Regions from separate parts of the Ornithinibacillus sp. 4-3 genome, predicted to be linked through region 1. Evidence: riboswitches for the same ligand, from Rfam matches in the RefSeq annotation. Region 1 holds a riboswitch; the other holds the start of a gene.
What was found. A riboswitch is a leader RNA that binds a small molecule or an ion and turns the genes downstream of it on or off. The one in region 1 is predicted to bind cobalamin.
Positions count from the first base shown of each region.

Region 2: another riboswitch for cobalamin. It lies ahead of AB4Y30_RS09415 (DUF4430 domain-containing protein); the one in region 1 lies ahead of AB4Y30_RS17345 (ribonucleoside-diphosphate reductase subunit alpha).

Region 1 is NZ_CP162599.1:3,622,697-3,626,919, reverse strand. It holds gene gdhA (NADP-specific glutamate dehydrogenase) at 1-1,003, opposite strand, end outside; gene AB4Y30_RS17350 (LysR family transcriptional regulator) at 1,422-2,321, shown strand; cobalamin riboswitch at 2,644-2,829, shown strand; gene AB4Y30_RS17345 (ribonucleoside-diphosphate reductase subunit alpha) at 2,989-4,223, shown strand, end outside.
Region 2 is NZ_CP162599.1:1,924,624-1,928,846, reverse strand. It holds gene AB4Y30_RS09420 (ATP-binding protein) at 1-998, shown strand, start outside; cobalamin riboswitch at 1,065-1,255, shown strand; gene AB4Y30_RS09415 (DUF4430 domain-containing protein) at 1,419-1,832, shown strand; gene AB4Y30_RS09410 (ECF transporter S component) at 1,839-2,342, shown strand; gene AB4Y30_RS09405 (RNA polymerase sigma factor SigX) at 2,620-3,156, shown strand; gene AB4Y30_RS09400 (hypothetical protein) at 3,153-4,223, shown strand, end outside.

The sequences.
Region 1 (4,223 bases):
TTTGTGTAGCACAAGGAAGAGCTATATCACAAGGAATTCCCCAAATACGATCGCAGCCTTCAACATAGATTGCCTCCGGATGATCAGTTAAATATTCACAAATACGCTGATCTTCATCTAATTTCAGGCGTTTAATCGTGGGAAGATGTAAACCATTTTTATCATAAATATAACCATCTGAATCGCTACAAGCAACCACATTAGCACCAAGCTCAATTGCTTTTTCGATAGCGAAAATAGATACATTTCCTGAACCAGAGACGATAACCGTTTTATGATTTAAAGAATCACCAAGTTGTTTTAACATTTGTCTTACGAAATAAATTGTGCCGTATCCTGTTGCTTCTGTACGACCATGACTACCGCCGAAATCAACACCCTTACCTGTGAATACACCTGCTTCAAATTGACGGTGAACACGACGATATTGACCGAATAAATAACCAATTTCACGTGCGCCAACTCCAATATCTCCAGCAGGGATATCCAGATCTGCACCAATATAGTGGGCTAGCTCCGCCATATAGCTTTGGCAAAAACGCATAATTTCTAAATCAGATTTTCCTTTAGGGTCAAAATCTGCTCCACCCTTTGCTCCACCAATCGCTTGACCAGTTAACGCATTTTTAATTGTTTGTGTGAAGCCTAAGAAATTCATAATACTACTGTTTACAGATGGATGAAAACGTAAACCACCCTTATATGGGCCAATGGCACTGTTGAATTGCACACGAAAACCTCGGTTCACATGTACGTTACCCTGGTCATCTAACCATGGTACACGAAAAGTAATCATTCGTTCAGGTTCTACAAGCCTTTCTAAGACACCTGTCTTTATATAATTAGGATGTTGGGATAACATAGGAGCGATGGAATCAAGTAAAGATTTTACTGCTTGATGAAATTCAACCTCATGGGGACTACGCTGTAATACATCAGTATATATAGATTGTAGATAAGATGCTGTTGTCGTTTGAAGATTAGAGTGATTTTTTATGACCATGCACTGACCTCCTTATAATTTGTGCATTATGAAATTTTTAATTTAATAGAAAAGTGTTTATCATGGAGTATTTATTATTTAGAGAGGAAGGTTTAAAATCGGAGGGGAAAGAAAGGAACAACCCCTCGCCGATTTTAAAAAGGAATCTGTCTATATATTTATTCTACTGTTTCTTCCTCATCTAAACAATATTGATTATAGATAAATTTAATGCCAAAATGAGATATAAAATGAATTTTCAAGTCATTGGGAATTTTCCTGTTAGAGGATGTTCAAAAAGTCCAACAAAAATGACGTCAATGCAGAAATTCGCCATGTCCTTTTTATCGCACTTTTTGAACAACGCACTATTGGTTTAATCCTTGTTCTACTCCCAATAAGATTTATTCAATCTGTAAATAAAGGAGAGGTGTTCACTTTGGAATTAAGACAAATTAAATATTTTATTGAAGTGGCGAAACGAGAGCACGTCACAGAAGCGGCAGATGCATTGCATGTGGCGCAATCAGCAGTCAGCCGGCAGATTTTTAATTTAGAAGAGGAGCTAGGCGTAGATCTCTTTATTCGCAAAGGAAGAACCGTCAAGCTAACCCCTGTTGGTAAGGTGTTTTTAGAACGCATGATACATGCGATGAATGTTATCGATAATGCAACACAAGTAGTTAATGAATATCTAGATCCTGAAAAAGGAGTAATTCATATAGGATTCCCAAGTAGTTTAACAACATATATTCTACCAACAGCTATTTCTGCATTTCGTGAAAGGTACCCAGATGTTCAGTTCTCTTTAAGTCAATATGCTTATCGAGGTTTAACAGAAGCGGTGGCATCAGGAGATGTAAATATTGCGTTACTTGGTCCAGTGCCAACAAATTTAAAGGATATGGAAGGTACTGTATTATTTAATGAAAATATGGTTGCATTACTTCCAGCAAATCATCCTTTAGCAAATAAATCATCTATTGCTTTATATGAATTAAAAGAAGATTCCTTTGTGTTGTTTCCTGAAGGATTTATTTTGAGAGAGCTTGTTGTGAAAGCATGTATGCAAATTGGCTTTGAACCAAAAGTCTCCTTTGAAGGAGAAGATATTGATACTATTAAAGGCTTGGTTTCAGCCGGCTTAGGTGTATCGATTATTCCAGAGATCACACTCGTTGACACACTGCCACGGGAGACAGTTATGATTCCAATAAAAGAACCAAAGTTTACAAGGACTGTAGGAATGGTTGTGCCAACAAATCGTCAGCTACTTCCAACAGAAAAATTATTTTATGACTTTTTACAAAATTATTTTGCTCATTTGGAAAATTTCTAGTGATTTATGTTATGATTTGAAAGTCGAAAAAAGAACGTGAAACAACCAAAATTCCTTGGTAGGGATTTGAAAAGCTATCTTAACTTTTAAGTGCATAAAGAAAAAAGAATTTTTAAAACGCTTGAGGACAAGTGCACTGGAGCATAAAGTGGATTTCTTTAGCAAAACACCCTCATTTCAGACGAAAAAGTTTTGAGAAAACTTACTAATTTTCCGCTATTAGAAAATTAGTTTTTTAACAATAGAATCTTGCAATCCTATTCTGTCTATGATAGTCTTTATATACAACATATTGTGAATGTTGACTAAATTAAATACTATATATTGTGTTATGAGTTAAGGTGATGGTTAAGCCATCTTAAAAGGGAATCCAGCTAAATCTGGAACTGTCCCCGCAACTGTAAGTGCTGATGAAAAGGAAAAATCCACTGTATCAATCAAGATATGGGAAGGACCTTAGTAAAGAGAAGCATGAGTCAGGAGACCTGCCATAACTTTTGGTTTCATTTCTTCGGGGCGTAAGAACATGAGACGATGGAGATAGGTATGTGCAAACTAGAATATTTCTGTCGTTTTATGCTGTTTATTTTAAGCTGATAAACGGCTTTTTTCATGGAAAAAAATCATTGTTTCATACTATTTATTTTAAATGAGGGAGTTGACTCAGTTGACTACAGCGACTGTTTTAAGCAAGGAACACATTACATCTATTATTAACCAAGCAGCAGAGGGATTACGTATAGATACGAAAGATTACATAGAAAAAGCACTACGTGTGGTTACAGATACAGTAACTGACGATCAAGTAACAGATACGTTAGTGAAGAATGCTTTAGAAAACATTGATGAGGCAAATCCGGATTGGACTTATTTTGCAAGTCGTATTTATTTATTACGTCTTTATAAGGAAGCGGCAAAGCATCGCGGTTATGATGCAGACGAAAAATATGGAGACTTTTTTGAATTAATTACAACATTAACGAAAAAAGGCATTTACACAACAGCATTTATAGAAAAATACACAGAAGAAGAAATTCGTGACCTTCAAACTGTAATTGATCCAGCACGTGATTTATTATTTGATTACCTTGGACTTTATACAATTGCAACTCGCTATATAGCAATTGATCATGATAAAAACACATATGAGCTGCCACAGGAACGTTGGATGATTATTGCAATGTACTTGATGCAGGATGAAAAGAAAGAGAAGCGTAGTGAGCTTGTAAAAGAAGCTTACTGGGCATTGAGCAACTTATATATGACTGTAGCAACACCAACAATGACAAATGCAGGTAAAACACATGGTCAACTATCCAGCTGCTTCATCGATACTGTAGATGATAATTTACAATCTATCTATGATAGTAATACAGATATCGCAAACTTATCGAAAAACGGTGGAGGTATCGGTGTTTACATGGGTAAAATCCGTGGACGTGGAAGCTCGATTAAAGGGTTTAAAGGCATGTCAAGCGGGGTTGTACCTTGGATCAAACAGTTAAATAACACTGCAGTAAGTGTAGATCAGCTTGGTACGAGAAAAGGAGCTATCGCTGTTTACTTAGATATTTGGCATCGTGATATTGAGGCATTCCTTGATTTGAAGCTTAATAATGGGGATGAACGTATGCGTGCACATGATATTTTCACAGGTGTATGCTTACCGGATTATTTCATGGAGCAAGTGGAAGCTCGTGGTGATTGGCATTTATTTGATCCACATGAAGTAAGACAAGTGATGGGCTTTGACTTAGAAGACTTTTATGATGAAGAAAAAGGCACAGGTTCTTGGCGTCAGAAATATGAAGCATGTATCGCAAATGAATTTTTATCTCGTAAAATTGTTCCGGCAATCGATATCATGAAACGTATTTTACGCTCACAGTTAGAGTCAGGAAC
Region 2 (4,223 bases), 1.7 Mb from region 1:
ATTCCATGGCTGATGGTGTAATTACACTCAATCGTGAAGGAAATATTATGGTGGTTAATCCGCCTGCGAAAAAGTTTATTGAAGACTGGTATTATGAAAATAGCCTCCCAGTAGGTTCTGACAATGATCAATTACCTGAAGAATTAAAAGAAATCTTCACTAGAGTCATTCAAGGGGAGAAGGAAGTACTTCAGGAACTAAGTTTACAAGGTAGAAATTGGGTTATGATTATGACGCCATTATATGATCAGAAGAATGTTCGTGGTGCTGTAGCAGTAATTCGAGATATGACAGAAGAAAGAAGATTAGATAAGCTTCGTAAAGATTTTATTGCCAATGTATCCCATGAATTACGTACTCCAATTGCCTTACTTCAAGGATATAGTGAAGCAATTGTTGACGATATTGCGGAAACAAAAGAAGACAAAAATGAGTTAGCACAAATTATCTATGAAGAATCTTTACGTATGGGACGTTTAGTTAATGAATTATTGGATATGGGAAGAATGGAAGCGGGACATATTCAATTGAATAAAGAAATCATTGAAGTAGAATCATTTGTTGACCGAATTTATAAGAAATTTAAAGGAAGTGCAAATGATAATGGAATTGAGCTTACGCTAACAAAACAAATCACGAAAAAGGATGCTTTTATTGATATCGACCGCATTGAACAAGTATTTACTAACCTGATTGATAATGCGATTAATCACACGGAGTCAGGAGGAAACGTGGAGATTATTGTGAAGTATAACCATGAAGGAATGTATGTAGATATTGCGGATACTGGAAAAGGAATCCCAGAAGATGATTTGCCATTTGTTTTTGAACGTTTTTATAAAGCGGATAAATCCAGAACGAGAATGAAAAAAGGAACAGGCCTAGGCTTAGCAATTGCTAGAAATATTGTTGAAGCACATCATGGAAATATTACTGTAAAAAGTAAGGTAGATATTGGCACAACCTTTAGTTTTAGTATTCCAGAACAAAAGGAATAAGTAGAATATTTTTAATAACAACTTTATATGGATTAGATTTTGGTTTATTTACGATAAACATACGTGTTCGAAAAGGTCTTTTTTGTTGGACTTTTTGAACATCCTGTAAAAGGGAATCTAGTGAAAATCTAGAACTGTCCTCGCAACTGTAAGTAACTACGAAATAAGCAAAACCACTGTATACATGTATATGGGAAGGGCTTAAAGTAGGTTAGATGTTACAAGTCAGAAGACCTGCCAAAATCTATTTGTATCAATAACTCCGAGGAAAGAGCTATTGGCAAGACGAGGTTTGCATATTTTTGTGCATGAAATAATTCAGATTGTCAAACAGCTAGCTCTTAGACGAGTTAGCTGTTTTTTGATTTTATCCAGAATTTACATAAAAAGATTAAAGATATAGGATGGAGAGTGTAAAAGATGAAAAAAAGTTTACTACAAATGTTGTCATTACTTATTACAATTATGTTATTAGTAGGGTGTTCTTCTACAGAAGAAAACCAAAATCAAACGAATGATAACTCAAATAACACAGAACAATCTGCTGAAGAGAAAGCGGTTATTACAATTTCTCAAGATGAGGGAGACACAGTACTTACAGAGAAAGAAGTATCTTTTGAAGAAGGAGCCATTTTAATGGACGTGTTAAAGGAAAACTTCGAAATTGAAGAAACTGGCGGAATGATTACTGCTGTTGATGGTTTGGAAGCAGATGAAAGTGAAAAGAAAGCATGGATGTATTTTGTGAATGATGAAATGCCTATGGTAGGAGCTGCTGAATTTGAATTATCTGCAGGCGATAAAGTAAATCTCGATTTACAATCATGGGAATAATGTTCCGTGAATACTTATAAAATTACATTATTAGCTTTTCTAGCAGCAATTGCTATTGTCGGTCGAAATTTATTTGTATTTATTCCTGGATTTCAGCCTGCGACAGTAATTATTATGATCGCGGGTTTAATGTTAGGAAGTATTGCTGCAGTGATTCTAGCCTTATTGATTACAATTTTATCCAACCTTACCTTGGGAATGGGAATGTGGGCAATTGCTCAGATTATTTCCTGGGGGCTTATTGGTCTATTATCTGGTCTACTTGGAAGATACTTTAAGAAAATTCCTATTTATATATTAGTAATTTTATCCATTATTGCGGGATATTTTTATGGTTTTGTAATCTCTTTAATGACCTATCAGGTAACAGGGCATTTTTGGCCTTATTATGTAATGGGATTATCGCATGATACAAATCATGCCATTGGTAATGGTATTTTCATGGCGTTACTTTATCCAGTTATCGCTTATTTAATAAAGAGATATGCAAGCAATTATTTTCATCAATAAATCAAAGTTCAGTCTCTCGTTATATAAGAGGCCTGAACTTTTTTATTTAGAGGCTGTTCAAAAAGTCCAATAAAAATGACACATCATGCTAGTATCGGTGTTGAAATAGAACGTTGCGAATTTAACCGATGACGGTCCTTTTTGAACACGTATATTTAGAAAAATATGAATCTAAGTAATCCATTTAGATGTGAAAATATTTATGATATAGTTAGATAAAAATGTAACATTATATAAGGTTATTACGACATATATAGTGAGATTAATGGAGGACCTTATGAAAAATACTTTTGATCGAATATACGATGATTATCATCAAGAGTTATATCGATTTGTCTTTTATATGGTTAAAGATAAAGAAACTACCGAAGACCTTGTTCAAGAGGTTTATATACGAATACTTAAATCTTGGGATTCCTTTAGAGGAGATAGTAGTGAAAAAACTTGGATTTTCTCCATTGCTCGTCATGTAACAATTGATTATTTTCGTTCACAAAAGCGTAAAAGTGCTCGTTTTTTAGAGTTTTTTGATTGGGGAGAAAAGGGTGATTCTATTCCAACCCTAGCTCCATTACCTGAAGAGATAGCAGAGAAAAATGAAGATGCACAGAAGCTATATGCATATTTAGATAAATGTACAGTGGATCAACGAAGTGTACTAATTTTAAGATTTATTCATGATTTTTCAATTAAAGAAACGTCTGAAGCCTTAGGATTTAGTGAAAGCAAGGTAAAAACAACACAGCATCGAGCATTAAAGACGTTAAAAAAATATTGGCTAAATGATTTAGAAAGGGGGGAAAGCGCTTTATGAGGTCTTTTGATAAAGAAGAGAAAATAATTGTTCAAAAGCTACGGGAATTACCGAAAATAAAAGATGAAACGGATAAAGAAATTCTCTATAAGCGTATCTCCCAGAATATAAATAAGCCTGTTAAAAAACCTAAACGTCAAATTAAATATGTTCCCATTCTTGGATCTGCTTTTGCGTTAATATTACTTGCTTTTTTAATTCCATCATTTTTAAATAATGATTCGAAAGAAAATACATTACCTAATTCTGAACGTTCTGCAGAAAATTATTCGCTGCAAATGGATGAAGCACCACCTGAAGAGAGTGAAACAGAAGAAGAACCTTCCACTCAGCAGCAATCAGAGCCTGATAGGGATACAAATATAGAAGAAGATAACGAAACGGAAGAAGAAGCGGATGATGAAGTAGAATCCTCGGAGTCAGAGGATAGTGAAGAAATAGAGAATGATGATGGTATAGAGTCTTTAGAAAATAGAAATTTTGATGAAACGCTAGTGGTATCGTCAGTTGCTGAAAATGAAGTAATCGTCCATGCTGCATTAGCTGATAATCAGATCCAATATGTTATCCCACTTAGTTTTGTTGTATCTGCAGATGAGGATTTAGATACTATTTATAATAATTTGAGTAATCTTTTATCCGAAAATGCCTGGGGATTGACTCCTTTTCCATTAGAAGATGTAGAATTTGATGTAGACTTAGATAATAAAACTGTTGATATTGAGCTTCCAGAAGATTTCCAGCTTGGAGAAGGTGGAAGTAACTCAGCTGTATTTTCCAAAATATTATCTGCGATGTTCAATCCATATGGGATTGATAAAGTTGTATTTCATCCAGAAGATGAAGAAAGCTTTGAATTAGGAGCATTAAGCAATGATAACGAATTGGATTTAGAGAAAGAACCTGTAGCTAATTATAGAGTTTATCAAGCATCGAGTGATTCCAAGAAATTTCTAGTTCCAATTCCACAAGAAAATTTGTCATTAGAAGAATCTTTTGAGGAATTAAAGAAAGGTCTTGAGGATTATCATGTCTATGCAACTATTCCAGAAGAAGCGGAATTTACA